DNA from 3 places in the Halanaerobium sp. genome. Region 2 is predicted to be linked to each of the others. Evidence: riboswitches for the same ligand, from Rfam matches in the RefSeq annotation. Region 2 holds a riboswitch; each other region holds the start of a gene.
What was found. Region 2 has a riboswitch for cyclic di-GMP ahead of flgB (flagellar basal body rod protein FlgB). Riboswitches for the same ligand answer to the same signal wherever they lie in the genome.
Positions count from the first base shown of each region.

Region 1: it holds a riboswitch for cyclic di-GMP, as region 2 does, so the genes downstream of both, CI949_RS08385 (hypothetical protein) here and flgB (flagellar basal body rod protein FlgB) in region 2, are expected to answer to the same signal.
Region 3: it holds a riboswitch for cyclic di-GMP, as region 2 does, so the genes downstream of both, flgB (flagellar basal body rod protein FlgB) here and flgB (flagellar basal body rod protein FlgB) in region 2, are expected to answer to the same signal.

Region 1 is NZ_QBLR01000062.1:598-4,900, reverse strand. Features, by position in the region: gene CI949_RS08395 (hypothetical protein) at 1-160, opposite strand, end outside; gene CI949_RS08390 (alkaline phosphatase) at 465-1,823, shown strand; cyclic di-GMP riboswitch class I at 2,215-2,290, shown strand; gene CI949_RS08385 (hypothetical protein) at 2,302-2,814, shown strand; gene CI949_RS08380 (DUF3006 family protein) at 2,850-3,020, opposite strand; gene CI949_RS08375 (MBL fold metallo-hydrolase) at 3,155-3,973, shown strand; gene CI949_RS08370 (FadR/GntR family transcriptional regulator) at 3,992-4,303, shown strand, end outside.
Region 2 is NZ_QBLR01000052.1:8,754-18,540, forward strand. Features, by position in the region: gene CI949_RS07570 (chemotaxis protein CheW) at 1-284, shown strand, start outside; gene CI949_RS07575 (chemotaxis protein CheC) at 297-899, shown strand; gene CI949_RS07580 (chemotaxis protein CheD) at 901-1,392, shown strand; gene CI949_RS07585 (response regulator) at 1,485-1,838, shown strand; cyclic di-GMP riboswitch class I at 1,851-1,939, shown strand; gene flgB (flagellar basal body rod protein FlgB) at 2,063-2,470, shown strand; gene flgC (flagellar basal body rod protein FlgC) at 2,473-2,907, shown strand; gene fliE (flagellar hook-basal body complex protein FliE) at 2,930-3,229, shown strand; gene fliF (flagellar basal-body MS-ring/collar protein FliF) at 3,362-4,906, shown strand; gene fliG (flagellar motor switch protein FliG) at 4,936-5,940, shown strand; gene CI949_RS07615 (FliH/SctL family protein) at 5,933-6,715, shown strand; gene fliI (flagellar protein export ATPase FliI) at 6,708-8,015, shown strand; gene fliJ (flagellar export protein FliJ) at 8,026-8,460, shown strand; gene CI949_RS07630 (MotE family protein) at 8,466-8,999, shown strand; partial or broken gene otsB (trehalose-phosphatase) at 9,165-9,787, opposite strand, start outside.
Region 3 is NZ_QBLR01000014.1:653-4,955, reverse strand. Features, by position in the region: gene fliF (flagellar basal-body MS-ring/collar protein FliF) at 1-1,084, opposite strand, end outside; gene fliE (flagellar hook-basal body complex protein FliE) at 1,129-1,425, opposite strand; gene flgC (flagellar basal body rod protein FlgC) at 1,442-1,873, opposite strand; gene flgB (flagellar basal body rod protein FlgB) at 1,876-2,262, opposite strand; cyclic di-GMP riboswitch class I at 2,318-2,401, opposite strand; gene CI949_RS02970 (response regulator) at 2,468-2,821, opposite strand; gene CI949_RS02965 (chemotaxis protein CheD) at 2,961-3,464, opposite strand; gene CI949_RS02960 (chemotaxis protein CheC) at 3,448-4,050, opposite strand; gene CI949_RS02955 (chemotaxis protein CheW) at 4,079-4,303, opposite strand, start outside.

The sequences.
Region 1 (4,303 bases), on a different contig from region 2:
CAACTAAAGCATTTACATAATCCTCTACAGTTCTACCGGTTGAAATTTCCTGCTTATCTCCGCCACCAACAACATCAAGAGTGTGAGTTGTTGCAAAGGCCAGACCTGAGAATGTTAGAACAAAAACTAAGATCAAAGAAACAACTAAACTTTTTTTCATTTTTTGTTACCCCCTAAGTAATTTTAAAATATTAATATTAGTGATAATAATAACTAATTATGTTATATATATCACATAACTCAATATCATTATACCACTGAACTAAAAATCTGTCAATGCTTTCAGAATATTAAATCGAAATATTTTTCACAACTATTAATTGCTGATCAAAACACTCATTAATCAGAATTAATAAAAAAATCTGAAAATAAAGCAGGAACTCTACTTCTGGTATTGAATATATATTAATAGACAGACATCAGTCGTCTGACAAATCACAAAATACTAGGAGGGTTTTAAGTTTATGCTTAAAAAGTCAAAAAGATTAATGTTGGTTGTTTCACTCTTTATGGTTTTTGCTCTTATCTTTACAGCGGCAGCTCAGGCAGAAGTTAAGAATGTGATCCTGTTAATTGGTGACGGTCTGGGAATGGGCCAGATTGATATGACTCGCTATCTTGCCGGTGATAAAGACCACGAGCTAGAATTAATGAAACTACCTGAAACAGGAATCATGATGACAAGCTCTACTGAAGGAGTTACGGATTCAGCGGCAGCAGGAACTGCAATGGCAACCGGCCATAAGGTTTACAATGGTGCAATTGCAATGAATAAAAATGGTGCTGAACTTGATTCTGTGTTAGATTTTGCTCAGGTTAGAAAAAAAGCTACTGGTGTAATCAGTACAAATATGGTTACAGATGCAACTCCAGCTGCCTTTATTGCTTCAGTAAAAGATAGAGGCATGGGCGGCGAAATTGCCAGGCAGGCTATTGCTAATAATGTAGATGTAATGCTCGGTGGTGGCCGTGAAGACTTTATGGAAGAAGAAGCCGGGGAAGATTTAATTGCTAAGGCAAAAGAAAAGGGTTATCAGTATGTATCTGATAAAACACAGTTAGAAAAAGTTGTACATTTAAATGGAAAACTTCTTGGTCTGTTTAATGAATCTTATATGAACTATATTAATGACCGGGATGATCTTGGATCTAATGAGCCTACAATGGAAGCAATGACTAAAAAGGCAATTGAAGTTCTTTCTGAAGACGAAGATGGATTCTTCTTAATGGCAGAGGGAGCAAGAATTGACCATGCAGCACACGCAGCAGATGTACCTGGTGTAGTTGCAGAAACTCTTGATTTTGATGCAAGTGTTAAAGTTGCAATGGATTTTGCTAAGAAAAACGGAGACACCCTGGTAATTGTGACTGCCGACCATGAAACTCTTGGTTTTTCAGCAACCGAGCCAATAGAAAAAGAAGCATTAATGAATATTGGTGTTTCTCCAGAGTATATGGCGGGCCAGATGACAGAAAAAGAAAATGGTAAAGGATATACTGTAGAGAGTGTTAAGTCTGTTTTTGAAGAATACGCTGATATTTCTCTAACTGACGCAGAAGTTGCCAGATTTAATGAGTTAATCCTGGATGAAGAAGGCAATATCAAGTATTCTTATCTTGTAGGATACGAAATTGGTTCAATTATAGCTAATGAGTATCAGGCAGGAGTTGTCAATACAGAAATTAGAGCCAATTCTTCAACAGGTGGCCACACACTTAATTCAGTACCAGTCTTTGCCTATGGCGAAGGAGCTGAAAAATTTAATGGTATGATGCAGAATACTGAATTCTCAGATCTGCTCTTTGATTCCATGAGACCGTAAATAGATTATTATAAATAAAATCCAATAGTTTGATTTAAATATACTTTAAAAATGGTGGTGGGGTTAAGCCTTACTGCCATTTTTTGTTGGAAATCTCGAATAAATTAAGCTGAAAAAATATTTATAATTTAATAATCTTCTGTTATAATTAAAATAATTCGGAGTCTAAATTTAGGCTTAATAAGAATTAAAAATTTAACTGAGGGGTAAGATAATGAGAAAAAGTTTCGTTTATTTAATTGCACTGTTATTGATTTTCGGAGTTAGTTCAGCAGCAATAATCAGGCAGTGATTATTCAAAAATAATTTAAATAACTGCCGAAAATTATAACTTGACATAAATTTACTAATCCTGATATACTTAAAGATGCTATAAAGGGTTAAGAGCTCTTTTTAACAAAGGTAAACTTATCGTGAGGTAAGGACACAAAGCTGAGGGTCTCTTGGAGAGATAGCCGGCTGCTAAAAGGAGGAAATGATGGAATTTAATTTTAAAAAGATCAGTGGTTTTACTTTGCTTTTGTTAATCCTATTTTTGAATTTTTTCGGTACTGCTGATTTAGTTGAGGCTGCCGGGAAGCCAAAAACATTAATTGAAAGAAGTATCTCAGCAGAAGCCAGAATCCCTATTTTTCAAAGAGTAGAGGTGCTTGAGAAGGCAGATGTTGACTATACTTTTCTAATGACTAATTACAACGGCAGCAGAGAAATTATTGTAGAGGCTGGTCTAAAAATTGAAATTTTAAGTAATACTGACTGGAATCTCCGTTTGAATAACAGAAATTTAAATGCACAGGTTTTAATCAGAAAGGCCGGGCAGAATAATTCTGACTGGCAGAATCTAAATTCTACTACAGCTAAATTTAGTGGAGATAGGGGAGTAGAGAAGCTAACTTTTGATTTGAAATTTATTCTTGACCCTGCCGCTAGAGCTGCAGTTAATAATTTAGAACTTGATTTAAGACACAGTATTAACCCTGTTTTATATTAAATTTAAATAAAAGGCAAAAAGAGCTGGAAAAAATATCAGCTCTTTTTATTTTTTAACTTATCTAAAAGGCTGCCAACTCTTTTTTTGGCTGCCTTTTTTTCGTTTTCTTTTAACTCCAACCTAAGTTCTAAAATGCTTCCTTCCACAGTCCCCTCGGGCAGTTCACTTAACGGCAGATAAAAATCAACTTTTTCTTCCGGCCTGATCAGCTCTTTTGAACCGGGTACAAGTGATTCAAATCACTTGTACCCGGTTCAAATAGATTTAATTGAAAAAGCCGTTTAAGCAATGTATACTTATAATAAGTAAATAATAATGATTTAAATCGAGGTGAATTAAGTTGGCTAAAAACCTGGAAATTACTATTTTAGCAGAAAATACAGTTGAAAAGAGAAAACTGCTGGCTGAACACGGCCTTTCATTTTATTTTAAATATAACGGGAAAGAGTATCTCTTTGATACTGGTCAGGGAGAGGTCCTGTTTTTAAATACCAAAAAAATGGGAATAGATTTGGGAAAAATTGATACAGTTTTTTTAAGTCACGGTCATGATGACCATACAGGTGGTTTAAAGAAACTGCTGAAAATTAATCCTCAGGTCAGGGTTTTTGCTCACAGCGAAGTTTTTCTGCCTAAATATAAAAAGGTAGGATCTGAGCTCGAGTTTATTGGAACAGAGCTTGCAGAATCTGAAATTAAAAATTTTGAGGCAGCTGAAACTGCAATCGCTGCAGCAGCAGGTATTTATAATACAGGAGAAATTCCGGCTCGACAGGAGACTTATCTCAATCCCCGATATGTGGTTGAAAAAGATGGCAAGGAAATTACTGATCCCTTTAATGATGATACTTCTTTATATATTGAAACAGAAAGTGGGATTGTAATTCTGCTGGGCTGCAGTCATAAGGGAGTAAAAAATATAATTAATGAAATCAAAGCTGAAATTGGAAATAGAAAAATTGCTGCCATTTTAGGTGGAATGCACCTCAAGCGAGCCAGCAGAGAAAGTATAACAGATTTGATCGACTATTTTAAGGAAATTGATTTTGAACTTCTGGCTCCGGTGCACTGTACCGGGCGGGAGGTAGCCATGAAATTTAAAGAAGCTTTTGGTGAGCGAGTCAAGCTGGCTTCAGTGGGTGATAGATTTGAATTTTAATTTTTTGGAGGCAGGATAATGGAATTTAAACAAATTAAAAATAATAAGGTTTATGAACAGATTATTGAGCAGATAAGAGAATTGATTTATGAAGGTGAACTTAAAAAGGGTGACAAGTTACCTTCAGAAAGACAGCTAAAAAAAGATCTGGGTGTGAGTAGAGCTTCAATTAGGGAGGCTTTCAGCGCTTTGGAGATGATTGGTCTGATTGAAAGTAGGCCGGGAGAGGGAACATTTATCAGGGATTCTTTTGATGAAGATATATTTAATCCTCTTTCGCTCATATTACTTTTAAATGATAATGTGGCCGAAGAACTCCTGGAGTTGAGA
Region 2 (9,787 bases):
ACAAAGAAGCTTCTCAAGATAAGAATAGAATAATCATTATTGTAGAATTAGAAAATCTAACAGCAGGAATGATGGTTGAAGAAGTAAAACAAATCAAAGAATTAAATGGAGAAGAAATTGAAAATTTACCTTCACTTGCGCAAAAGATAGATCGTGAATACATAGCGGGTGTTGGTAGGACTGAAGAGGAAGAATTGCTGATGATTCTTGATTTGGAAAGTGTCTTAACTAGAGAAGAGATGAATCAAATTCAAGAATTAGAAGATAATGTTGTTAACGAATAAAAGGGGCAGGTTATGAATTTAGATAAAGAAAAAAAAGATATATTAAAAGAGATAGCAAATATTGGTGCGGGTAATGCGGCAACAGCTTTTTCGACAATGGTTGATCAGAAAATTGATATAACAGTGCCGAGAATTGAATTAATGCCGATAGAAGATCTTCCAGAAATCACAGGAGACCAGGAAGATTATATTTCTTGTACATTAATTAATTTTGAAGGAGAAATTTCTGGAAAAATACTTTTGGTTCTTGAGATGCAGGTGGTGGAAAAAGTTCTTCATCTTTTGTTTAGAGAAGGTGAATTGCCTGAAGATGAGATTCAAAATTCTGCCTTAAGAGAACTCGGTAATATTTTGAGTGGTGCCTACTTAAAAGCAATAAATATTTTCAGTAATTTAAATTTAAGCCAGGGATTGCCTGCAGTAGCATATGATATGGCGGGTGCTGTGCTCAGTAGTTCAGTTATAGATTTTAATCAAAGTGATGATGAGATAATTTTATTAGAAACTGAATTTATTATTTCTGACGAAAAGTTGGAATTATATTATTTTTTCATTCCCGAAGAAGAATCAATTGATATTTTTTTCCAGCATTTGATGGGTGATAACCTTGATTAGTGTGGAGCAAAAAGAAGAAAGAAAAACAATAGTTAAAATGGGTGACTGGGCAGTAGATCAGGAAGATTCTCAGCTTGTTATTTTAGGTCTTGGTTCCTGCATAGGAGTAGCACTTTATGATGATTTTACTAAAATAGGAGGACTTGCTCATGTTATGCTTCCCAAAAGTAAAGGGAAGAAAAAAGCGGAAGCAAAATATGCAGATACTGCTGTTCCATTTCTTTTAGAAAAAATGATTGAAAAAGGAGCTAAAAGAAGAAGATTAAAAGCAAAAATTGTGGGAGGGGCAGGGATGTTTAAGACAGAAGGTGGTCAGTCTGTAATGCAGATAGGCAAAAAAAATATTGAAGCAGTAAAAGAGGTACTAAAAAATCAAAAGATAAGAATTGTTGGTTCAGATCTGGCAAAAGATTATGGACGCTCAATGTATTTTCATCTCACTGATGGTAAAGTTAGAGTAACTGCCTTTAATAAAGAAAACATCACAATTTAAAAATTAATTAATAAATTTGTCTTGTAAATAAAAAAATTATCTGTTATTATTAACAATAGCAGTGCAGAGAATTACTAGGAGGTAAACCTTATATGAATTCAGTTTTAATAGTAGACGATGCTGCTTTTATGCGTTTAAATCTAAAAAATATTCTTAAAGATGATTTCGAAATTGCTGGTGAAGCAGAAAATGGCAAAGAAGCTATTGAACTTTATCAGGAATTAAAGCCTGATATTGTCACTATGGATATTACAATGCCGGTTATGGATGGTTTAGAAGCAATAAAAGCAATTCAGGATATTGACCCATCTGCAAAAATAGTTGTTTGCAGTGCAATGGGACAACAAAAAATTGTTATTCAGGCAATTGAAATGGGAGCAAAAGATTTTATTGTAAAACCATTTAAAAAAGATAGAGTAATGGAATCTTTAGAAAAATTGCTATAATTCATTTAAAATAAATAATATTGGCTAAATTGTTGAAAGACAATGGCGCAAAACTGTGGGTCTAAAACAATAATTATTGTTATGACTGCCAGGTTGCATAATAATTAGAATAAATAGTGACTTTATTATAGTTGTCTGATACTATAGTTTGAAGTCTAATTTAATTAATTTATCTGCGGCCTTTAGAAAACTAAAGGCCAATTTTATATATTTTGATTTAGGGGGTGGGAAAAATCAATAACTATTTGTCAATCATTAAAAGTGCTCTTGATGGATCAGTCAAACGTAGTGAATTAATTTCTAATAATATAGCTAATATCGGTACACCTAATTATAAACGGCAGGATATTGATTTTAAGTCAATCTTGTCCAAAAAAATAGACAGTGAAAATTCTAAAAGTATTTCAATTAAAACTACTAATGAAAAACATATTCCTTTTCGCAAAGAATATACTTCCCAGACTTTAAATTCCAAAAATAACCTTAGTTTCCGAAATGATCAAAACAATGTAGATATTGACCATGAAATGGCAGAAATGGCTAAAAATAGTATATATTATAATGTGATGACCCGTCGTGCGGCAGGTCATTTTTCGAATTTAAATCAAGTAATAAATCAGGGAGGTAAATAAAAGTGTTTAAAGGAATTGATATCAGTGCTTCTGGATTAACAGCTCAGAGATTGAGGATGGATCTTATTTCCAGTAATATAGCTAATGCAGAGACTACTCGTGCTCAAGATGGGAATACTTATAGAAGAAAAGTTGCAGTATTTAGGGAAAAATTTAATAATGAATTTATTCGATTAAATTCTGCTAAAAGGAGTAACAGTGATTCGAAGGCAGGAGTTGAGGTAAGTGCAATTGAGGAAGATCCTTCTCCTTTTAGGGTAGAGTACAGACCAGATCATCCTGATGCTGATGAAAATGGATATTTAGAATTACCAAATGTTAGTGTGATGACTGAAATGGTTAACATGATTGATGCTAGTAGGAGTTATGAAGCTAATGTTCAGGCAATCTCTAATTATAAAAGCATGGCAAATAGTGCTTTAAATATTAGTACTTAAGCTTTAAAAAGAGGTGAAAACAGTGAATAATATTATTAATCCGATTAAGATAGCAAATAATTTTAAGCTTGAGCAAAATGAAGCAGCTCAGGCACCAAAAAATAAAAATTTTTCTGAATTTTTTCAAGAAAAGTTAGTTGAAGTAAATGAACTGCAAAAAGATTCGCAAGAAATGACAGCCGATTTTGCAGTTGGAAAAACTGATAATATTCATCAGGTAATGATAGCGGCCGAAAAAGCTAAAATAGCTGTTAATTTAACAACGGCAGTTCAGTCTAAAGCTATTGATGCATATAAAGAGATAATGCGGCTTCAGGTTTAGTATCTTATTAAATTAGAATTGTCCTGTTTTTTGTTCTAAAATACACAAATAATATAAATCATTAAAGTAATTAATAAAATAATTAATAAAATAATTAGTAAAGTGATTAATAATTTAGAAAGAGGTTTTATGATGGCGGAGATCTTTGCAAAATATAAGGAAGAACTCAGCACCTTATGGAAAAAATTGAATAAAACTATTCAACTCTTAATTATATTGCTGACTGTTTTAATGTCCTTAGTTTTTGCTTACTTGATTTTTAGAGGAAGTTCTGTTAATTACCAGCCACTATATGCGGATTTAAGTACCTCTGATTCAGCCGCGATTGTTGAAAGATTAGAGGAAAATGGTGTTAAATATAAATTAGGTGGACAGGGTAATACCATTTTAGTTCCAGAAGATGATATTTATAGACTTCGCCTAAATCTGGCAGCTGCTGGTTTGCCTGACCAGGGTGTAGTAGGATTTGAAATTTTTGATCAGAGTAGTTTTGGGACAACAGAATTTGAAAGAAAGGTAAATTATTACAGGGCTTTGGGAGGGGAATTAGGTCGTTCAGTTCAATCCATTTCTGGTATTAGTTATTCTAAAGTTCAAATTACACCTCCCCAGGAAAGTCTTTTTTTAGCCGAAGAAAGATCTGCAACTGCTTCAGTTTTAGTCGAGTTAGAGCCAGGTTTTAGGATGAGTCAATCTCAAATAGAAGCAGTTCGCAATTTAGTTGCCAGTGGTGTACAGGATTTACCCTTAGAAGAAGTTACTATTGTTGATACTAACGGGAATTTGCTTTCAAATAATAATTCTGCAGCTGGTGAAGGTGTTAATCCTCAAAATTTTGTATTTCGCAAGGAATTTGAAGCCTCTTTAAAAAATGATTTAAACTCACTTTTGACCAGAGTTTTAGGTCCAAACAATTTTGTAGTAGAAGTTTATGCTGATCTAAATTTTGATCAAAGACAGGCTGAAAGCAAAACATATACTCCGATTGTGGATGAAAATGGAATAGTCAGAAGCGAAGAAGTTTCAACACAAAGCCAGCAGGGAAGCTCGGGTGCTCAAGGAGTGCCGGGAACTGACACAAATATTCCTCAGTATCAGGCAGGAGCTGAGGCAGAGTCTGAAACTTATGAAAGTGAAAATAGAATAACAAATTATGAAATAAATGAACGAATAGAACAGCATGTTTATGCGCCAGGGGATGTTGAAAAACTTTCGGTTTCAGTAATGGTTGATCAAACCACAGATGAGGAAAGGCTTGCTCAGATTAGATCAGCAGTAGCTGCGGCTATTGGCTATGATCAGGATCGGGGAGATATTTTAAATATTGCTGCAGTTAACTTCGATAACTCATTACAGGAAGAAGCCGAGGCTGCAAGAGAAAGTCAGGCAGCGGCAGAAAGGCGAAGAATGTATATCTATGGGGCTCTGATTGCATTTGTTTTATTAATAAGTGCAGGTCTAATTATTTATTTGGTCAGAAGAAATGGTATTCAGACGCAATCAGGGACAAATTTAGATATGTCAGTTGAGGACAATGAAGATGAATTAGAATCATTATTCCAACCAGATCGCGAACAGAGAAAAGAAGCTCATATGAAACGAGAGTTAGAACAAATGATTCATTCAGATCCAGAAAATGCAGCAAAATTAATCCGCAGTTGGTTATTGGATGAATAATAAATGTTAAAAATTGAAAGGGATTTATCATGAGAGATGAACTTACAGGTAAAGAAAAAGCAGCAATACTTTTAATATCATTAGGGCCGGAAATTTCTTCTGATATATTTAAACATTTAGATGATGATGAAGTAGAGAAATTGACCTTAGAAATTGCCAATCAAAATAAAATAGATCCTAGTTTAAAGAAGGAAATTCAGCAGGAATTTATTAATCTACAGCAGGCGAATAGCTATATTAATTCTGGTGGTATTAATTATGCCAAAAAAATCTTGGAAAAATCTTTTGGTCCTGAGAAAACTAAGGAAATTATTAATCGTTTGACTGCAACTCTACAGGTAAGACCATTTGATTCTATCCGTAAATCTGATCCTGCCCAATTATTAAATTTTATTCAGGGGGAACATCCACAGACAATAGCTTTAATTTTAGCCTATATTGATCCTGCTCAAGCTTCTCAAGTTATTTCGATGCTGTCTACTGATGTTCAGAGTGAGGTAGCAAAAAGAATTGCTATGATGGATAGAACTTCTCCAGAAATTATCAAAGAAGTAGAAAGCGTCTTAGATAAGAAATTGTCTGCTGTTGCCAGTAATGAATATGCTCGTGCAGGAGGGATCCAGTCAATTGTTGATGTTTTAAATCAGGTTGACAGAGGAACAGAAAAAAATATCCTTGATAAATTAGAAGAAGATGATCCTGAATTAGTAGAAGAAATTAAGAAGAGAATGTTTGTTTTCGAAGATATTGTACTTCTTACTGATAGAGCTGTTCAGCTTGTACTGCGTCAGGTTGAAACACATGATCTTGCTCTGGCTCTAAAAACAGCCAGTGATGAGGTTGGAAATATCATTAAGAGCAATATGTCTCAGCGAGCAGCAGAAATGCTAGAAGAAGATATGGAATTTATGGGACCTGTACGTATTAGAGAGGTAGAAGATGCACAGCAAAGGATTGTTAATGTGATTAGAGAATTAGAAGAAAGTGGAGAAATTGTAATTGCTAGAGGTGGGGAGGGTGAAGTAGTTGTCTAAGATTATTAAAGCTTCTCAAATTATAGGTAAGTATAAAATAAAAAACCACAAAAAATCTTTTTCTCTTGAATCCACAGCTGAACAAAAAGATGGTCAGGATGATAACTCAAAGAATAAAAAAAATAGTGAGCAGAAAAATAAACAAAAAAAAACTTTAATTAAACAGCAAAGGAAAAAGGCAGATGCCGAAGCAGAACAGATTATAACTGAAGCAGAAATAAAGGCTGCAGAAATTATTGAATCTGCGCAAAGAGAAAAGGAAGAAATAGAATTACAAAAAGAGGAAATTTTTTCCAAAATAAAAAAAGAAGCTGAAGCTGAAGCGATAAAAACAGCTCAAAACAAAATTGACAAAGCTGTAAATGAACTACTTTTAACTGCTAATTCTTTTAAAGCAGAAATGAAAAAGAAGACAGTTGAAGCTCAAAAAAATATTATAAATTTTTCTGTAAAAATTGCATCTATAATTATTGATGTGAAGTTGGAGCAAGAACCTGAAATTATTAATAATATTGTTTCTGAGATGCTCTCAAAGATTGATGAGAGTCATAATAATATAACGGTCCGAATCCATCCTGATTTAATACCTTATTTAGAACAAAATAACCTTTATTCTCGCCTTGAAGAAAAGAATCTAAACTTTAAGGGGGATTTTGAACTTGAAAAAGGTGATTGTATCGTAGAAAGCAGTCTGGGTGGAAAAGAAGGAAGTATTTCGCATAAAATTGAGCTGATTAGAGAAGAACTTTTAAAAGAGGTTGAGGACAGTGTTTGATTTAGATATGGATAAACTTGAACAAAAACTTAATCAGATCGATACAACTAGAAATTTTGGCCATATAAACAGGGTTATTGGACTTGTAATCGAATCGATCGGTCCTCATGCATCAATCGGCGAGATTTGTTTAATCAAAAGCGATCAGGGTGATATTAAGGCAGAAGTTGTTGGTTTTGATGATAATAAAATTCTGATGATGCCTATTGGTGAGATGGAAGGTATAAAACCTGGAGCTAGAGTAGTTGCCACAGGCGAAAAACTCAAAATAAATGTAGGAGAGCATCTACTCGGTAAAATTATCGATGGAAGTGGAAATGTTCTTAATGGCAGCTATCAAAATTTAGGTACAGCTGTTGAGGTTAATCGCCGGCCACCAGATCCACTCAAGCGGCGCCGGATTAAACAGCCTCTTTCTTTAGGTGTTAGATGTATTGATGGATTTTTAACATGTGGCAAAGGGCAGCGTCTTGGTATATTTGCCGGTAGTGGTGTTGGTAAATCAACACTGCTTGGAATGGCTGCTCGTAATACAAATGCTGATATTAATGTAATTGCTCTTGTTGGAGAGAGAGGGCGTGAGGTTAGAGATTTTATCGAAAAAGACCTTGGTGAAGAGGGTTTAAAACGTTCAATAGTTGTTGTAGCAACTTCTGACCAACCAGCTCTTTTAAGAGTTAAGGCTGCTAATATAGCAACTGCTATTGCTGAGTATTTTCGCGATCAGAGTGAAGACGTGCTTTTGATGATGGATTCTGTAACTCGGGTGGCTATGGCCTTAAGAGAGGTGGGACTTGCTATCGGTGAGCCTCCAGCTACTAGAGGTTATCCTCCATCTGTTTTTGCTGAACTACCTAAACTTTTAGAGAGAACTGGCACAAATGATTTAGGATCTATAACAGCTCTTTATACAGTCTTAGTTGAAGGTGATGACTTTAATGAACCGGTATCAGATACCGTTCGAGGTATTTTAGATGGACATATTTCTTTATCTAGAGAGCTGGCTGAATCAGGCCATTATCCAGCAGTTGATGTTTTAAGTAGTGTCAGCAGAATTATGAATGACCTGGTAGATAAAGATCACCTGAAAGCTGCTGAACAGGTACAGCAGTGGCTTGCTGCTTATAATAAATCTGAAGATCTAATTAATATTGGAGCTTATGAAAAAGGATCAAATCCGGAAGTGGATAAAGCAATAGAGAAAATCGGGCAGATTAACTCTTTTTTAAGACAGGATATAGAAGAAAAAGCAAATTATCAGGATAGTGTTAGCCGCTTAAAGAAAATAGCATCAAACTAGGATGAGATAAATGACTGGATATAAATTTAAATTTGAAAAAATTTTATCTTTAAGAAATAAAGAAGAAGAACAGGCTGAAAACAAGTATCTACATTTAAAAAAAGAGTTAAATGAGATAAACCAGCAAATTAAAGAATTAGAGCTTGAAAAAGAAGAGGTTTTTGATAATTTAAGGACAGATAATCATAATATTAACTCTCATATTGAAATGAGAGATTATCTAAAAAGATTAAGGATTGTTAAAATAAAGATTGAAGAAAAAAAGGCTGAAAAGGCCGAAGCTGTAAAAAAACAGTTTGAATATATGATGGAAAAAAAGAAAGAAAGAAAAACTTTAGAAAAATTAAAAGAAAAAGAAAGCAAAAAATTCTTTAAAGAATTTTTAGCAGCTGAGCAAAAGGAACTAGATGAACTCGGCAGACACTATGGTACAGGTGGTAGATAAAATAGATGAAAAAATTCATATATTTTCTAATATTATTTTTAGTTCTTTTCACAATGCTTAGCTGGTCACTTAATGCATTGGGAGTAATTGATGTTAAGACTGCAGCCTATAATATAGCTTCGAAAATTCCTTTTATTAATAACTATTTAGTCAGTCGAGCTGAAATGACTCAATTGGAAAATGAAAATCAGAAACTTCAGCAGACAATTAAAGCTAAAGAGACAAAAATTACTGAACTAGAAGCTCGGGTTCAGAATTTAGAAGCAGAACTTGATGAGCGAGACCAAAGGATTGCTGGAATTCAGAATGACTATAATGAACTGCTGACTGATAGAGAAAATACAGAAGCAAAATACGAAAAAGTTACTAAAATATACCGTCGAATGGAGCCAGAAGCAGCTGCAGCTGTGATTATGCAGATGGAGCAGGAACTGGCTGTAGAGATTCTTTCTCGATTAAAAGAGGAACAGGCAGCAGCAGTAATTGAGTCTTTATCTCAGGATAAAGCAGCAGAGATTATGAGTTTATTAAGTCAGTAATGATTAAAAAAATAAATAACTTAAAAACCAAAGGAACAAAATGTCCTTCGAACAATCTGTAATATAGTAAGGTTAAATTTTGTTGATAGCGGAAATTATGAAACTATAAATATTATCCACAACAAACCATTAGGTATAATTTCCTAGCTAATAAAAAGCAGATGATTAAAGTTCTCCTGCAAGTTTTTTTAGTAATTTTGCTGTGTCATCCGGGTCGTTAAGATAATAATCAGCTTCTGTATTTAAGCCATCTTCATTTTTGACATAAATTCTAATTCCGTCTTCTAGAACTTTAAATGCATCTTCATCTGTCCGATCATCACCAATATATATCCTGAGTATATTGTCTAGATCTAAATTATCTTTAATCTGGTTAGTAATATAGTCAACTGCCTTTCCTTTATCCCATCCTTCTGGCCTAACTTCGATAATTTTTCTCCCAGAAAGCAGCTGGTAAGCAGTATTTTCGAAGATTACCTTAAGTTTTCTTTCTATTTCTTTTTGCCTTGATTCAGAGTCGATGTGCAGTGCAAAGCCAATGCCTTTATCTTCTAGCTTAACTGTTTCCGACTCTACATATTTTTCTTTTATTTTCTGATAACTTTTTCTGCTTAATTCATCCAGCCTCTTGTCCTGATATGGATAAACTACATCTTCTTTAAAAAATAACTCTATCTCCAGACCATGACTACCTGCATAATTACTGCGCCTAAGATCTATCATATTTTTCAGCTCACTTAATTTTCTACCGGAAACTAAACTTAAATAATATTTACTGCTTTTCTCTA
Region 3 (4,303 bases), on a different contig from region 2:
ATAAACGCTCTACTTCACCGGGTGCATAGACATGTTTTTCTATTCTTTCATTAATTTCATAATTTGTAATAGTATTTTTTCGTTCATAAGTACTGCTTTCTTCCGTGCCCTCACCCTGATACTGTGGAATATTTGCATCAGTTCCTGGTGCACCTCCACTTGTCCCGTTTTTTTGGCTTTCAGTGCTAATTTCCTCACTACGGACAATTCCACTCTCATCAATCACAGGCGAATAGGTTTTGCTTTCTGCCTGCCGCTGATCGAAGTTTAAATTGGCATTTACCTGAATTGCAAAGTTGTTTGGTCCTAAAACCTTAGTTAAAAGTGAATTTAAATCATTCTTAAGAGCAGACTCAAATTCCTGCTGCACTGCAAAATTCTGTGGATCAGACCACTGATTATTATCTGGACCAGAGGGTTGAGATAATAGATTACCATTTGTATCAACAATTGTTACTTCTGATAATGGTAAATCCTGAACCCCGCTTGCAACCAAATTCTGAACAGCATTTACCCGCTCTGCACTCATATTATAACCAGGCTCAAGTTTGACCATTACTGAAGCAGTTGCTGATTTTTCTTCCTCTAAAAATAGGCTTTCCTCCGGAGGAGTAATCTGAACTCGAGCAAATTCTATTCCCGAAATCGACTGAATAGAGCGGCTCAATTCTCCTCCCAGAGCCCGATAATAATTGACCTTCCTTTCAAATTCAGTTGTACCAAATTCACTATTATCAAAAATTTCAAAGCCAACAACACCCTGGTCAGGAAGACCAGCTGATGCCATGTCAAGTCTTAATCTGTGAACCTGACTTTCTGGAACTAAAATTGTATTACCATTATCCCCCCCAAGCTGATAATCCACATTGTTTTCATCCAGTCTCTGAACTATTGCAGCTGTATCATCTGTTGAAAGATTGGTAAAAAGAGGCTGATAACTGGTAGAAGTTCCCCTGAAGATAAGATAGCCAAAAGCTCCGGTCATTAATACTGTGAGAATAATAATTATAATTTGAATGTTTTTATTTAATTTTTGCCATGTATCCTGAATTTCTTCCTTATAGTTTGTCAAAAATTCGGCCATCATTATACCTCTTCCGTAAATGCTCTTTGTTCTATCATCTTAAATTAAACCTGCAGACGCATAATTTCATTATATGCATCAATTACTTTGGTCTGAACTGCGGTTGTTAGATTGACTGCTAATTTTGCTTTCTCAGCAGCAATCATTACATCATGCACACTATCAGTTTCTCCAGCGGCAAAACTGGCTGTCACGGCCTGCGAATCTTTCTGCAGCTGATTAACTTCGTTCAATTTTTCTCTAAATAGATCTGAGAAAGCCTGAACATTTTTGTTTTTTTCTTCCTTTTGTATTGAGAAATTTTCGAATCCACTCTGGAACTTAACAGGATTAATCTCCATCTTTTTCACTCCTTAATTAAGTGCTGATGTTTAGAGCACTGTTTGCCATACTCTTATAATTAGAAATCGCCTGAATATTTGCTTCATATGCCCTGCTGGCATCTATCATATTAACCATTTCGGTCATCACACTGACATTGGGAAGTTCAACATAACCTTCTTCATTTGCATCAGGATGCTCAGGTCGATATTCAAGCCGAAAAGGAGATTGGTCTTCTGAAATTTCACTAATTTCCACTCCTGCAGATTCAAAACCACCGGCAGTAGAACCGAGACCCGAACCCATCTGATTTTCCAGCTTTTCTTTAAAAATAGGAATTTTCCGTCTGTATGTATTGCCATCCTCATCTCTGGTTGTTTCGGCATTAGCAATATTAGAAGAGATTGTGTCCATTCTTAGCCTCTGAGCTGTAAGACCAGAAGCACTAATATCTATTCCTTTAAACATTATTATTTACCTCCCTGCTGAATAACCTGATTTAAAGTAGAAAAATATCCGGCAGCTCGTTTAGTCATCACATTATAATAAATAGTATTTTTGGCAAGTTCAGCCATTTCCACCTCAATATCCACACTATTGCCGTCATTTCTGCTCATTCGGCTGTTTTCAGAGTTTTGAACAGCAGAATATTGACGGCTAAAAGCTAAATGATTGTCCTGAGTAGTTTTAAGATTAATAGAATCTGAAGAATCCATTTCCTTTTTTAAAGCTCTTTTAAAATCAATATCCTGTCTTTTATAACCGGGGGTGCTCACATTTGCTAAATTATTAGCAATTAATTCACCTCTCCGGGCAGAACCAGCAAGCGCGCTGGTTATAATTTCTAAATTATCCATATTTTATACCCCCATAGAATGAAAAAATCTACAGTTTTTCACTATAGATTTTTAAGTGTACAGTCTGGCAGCCATAATAAAATATCTTAGACCCATAACTTTGCGTCATCAGCTTTCGCTAATTTTGCCTATATAAAACTTTATATTAATTTTATAAAATTATCACTTATTCAACACATATTAAATAAAAAAATAATAATTCATTTTATAGCAGCTTTTTTAAGGACTCCATTACTCTATCTTTTTTGAATGGTTTAACAATAAAATCTTTGGCACCCATTTCAATCGCCTGAATAACAATTTTCTGCTGTCCCATGGCACTACAAACAACAATCTGAGCTCCAGGGTCTATATCCTGAATTGCTTTAATGGCTTCCAGTCCATCCATCACAGGCATTGTGATGTCCATTGTAACAATATCCGGACTTAACTCCTGATATAATTCTACTGCTTCTTTGCCATTTTCAGCTTCACCTGCTATTTCAAATTCATCTTTTAATATATTTTTTAAATTTAATCTCATAAATGCTGCATCATCAACTATTAACACTCTAGGCATTTAAAAATTACCTCCTCTAAATAATATCTGCTATTACATTATATAATAACAGAAATGATTTTTATTTACAATAGTAAAGAATAATTTATCCAAAAATTATAGATTTTTATTCGATTCCTTTTTTTACTATATAATAAATTTAAATGGTAATCAAGTCACGACTGAATGATTTAACCTCGACTCGGCCGTCATCAAGATAAAAGTACATTGAACGACCATAGTCTTTACCCACATCACTACCTGTCACTTTAATTCCTTCATCTTTTAAAACTTCTCTAACAGCTTCAATATTTCTTTCGCCGATTTTCATCACTGAATCTCCACTTTCAGACTTAAACATTCCTGCACCACCAACAATTTTAGCAGCAAGGCGTCTTTTTCTGGCCCCGGCAGCTTCCATTTCTGTAATTAAAAAAGGAATCCCTGTATCTGCATATTTAACAATTTTTTTGCCCCCGGGATTTTCGGGCAGCATTATATGAACAAGCCCCCCTACCTTAGAAAATTTATCATAAAGTGCAATCCCGATACAGGAACCAAGTCCTAGAGTTGCTAAAACTGTATTCTCATCACCAATGGCATGGTCAGCCATTTTAACAACCAGTTTTTCTGCTACCTGATCCAGACTAGGCAAAACTACCACCTACCAGTCTTTGGAAAAGAAAATCAAGTGAGTCTCTTTCTGGAATGAAAAAATAAAAAAGTTCCAACTTCTCTTCTTCGGTAATAAATTCAGTCTCCAGCAGTAAAATATGGTCTTCTGTCTGACTGTAATCGATCACAGAAGAGCTTAAAACTGCAGCTGCCATATCATAAGCCATTGCCGGCACACTCTGGTCTAGAGCCAGATCAGTAAAATCATTGATAGCTTTTAAATAGGCTCCACTCAGAATATTTCCCAGTTCATTAAGCGCAGAATGCTGCATTTCCTTGCCCGGTAGATCATCAGTTGAAAAAATCAGCTTTAACATTTTTTCAACATTTTCCATATCAACAACCAGCAAAATTTTCCCAGAGATCTCACCAGAAAAATTAATCATGATACAGGCAATAAATTCTTCTTCATCGCCAGTGATTGCTGGTAAATCCTGTATCTTAACCAGTTCTACTTTGGGGACAGTCATATTAATCTCCTGTCCAATCATTCCCGAAAAAGCAGTAGCTGCATTTCCAGCTCCGATATTTGCTACCTCTTTTAGGATATCTTTTTTTGTCTGGTCCAATTCCATAAACTTTCCCTCCTAACCTAAACTATTCTTAACTACTACTTTCCGATTCTACATTTTTTAACTCCTCTATTTCGTGATTATTTAAAACATTTTTTAAATCTAAAAGCAGCAGCAGTTCGTCACTTCTGTCAGCTCTGCCTACACCTTCTATATAATCACTGTCTACTTTTCTGGCTAAATCAGGCAAATTTACAATATTTTCTTTTGTCAGCGGTTTGATTTCTTTAACATCATCAACCATCATTCCTGCTGT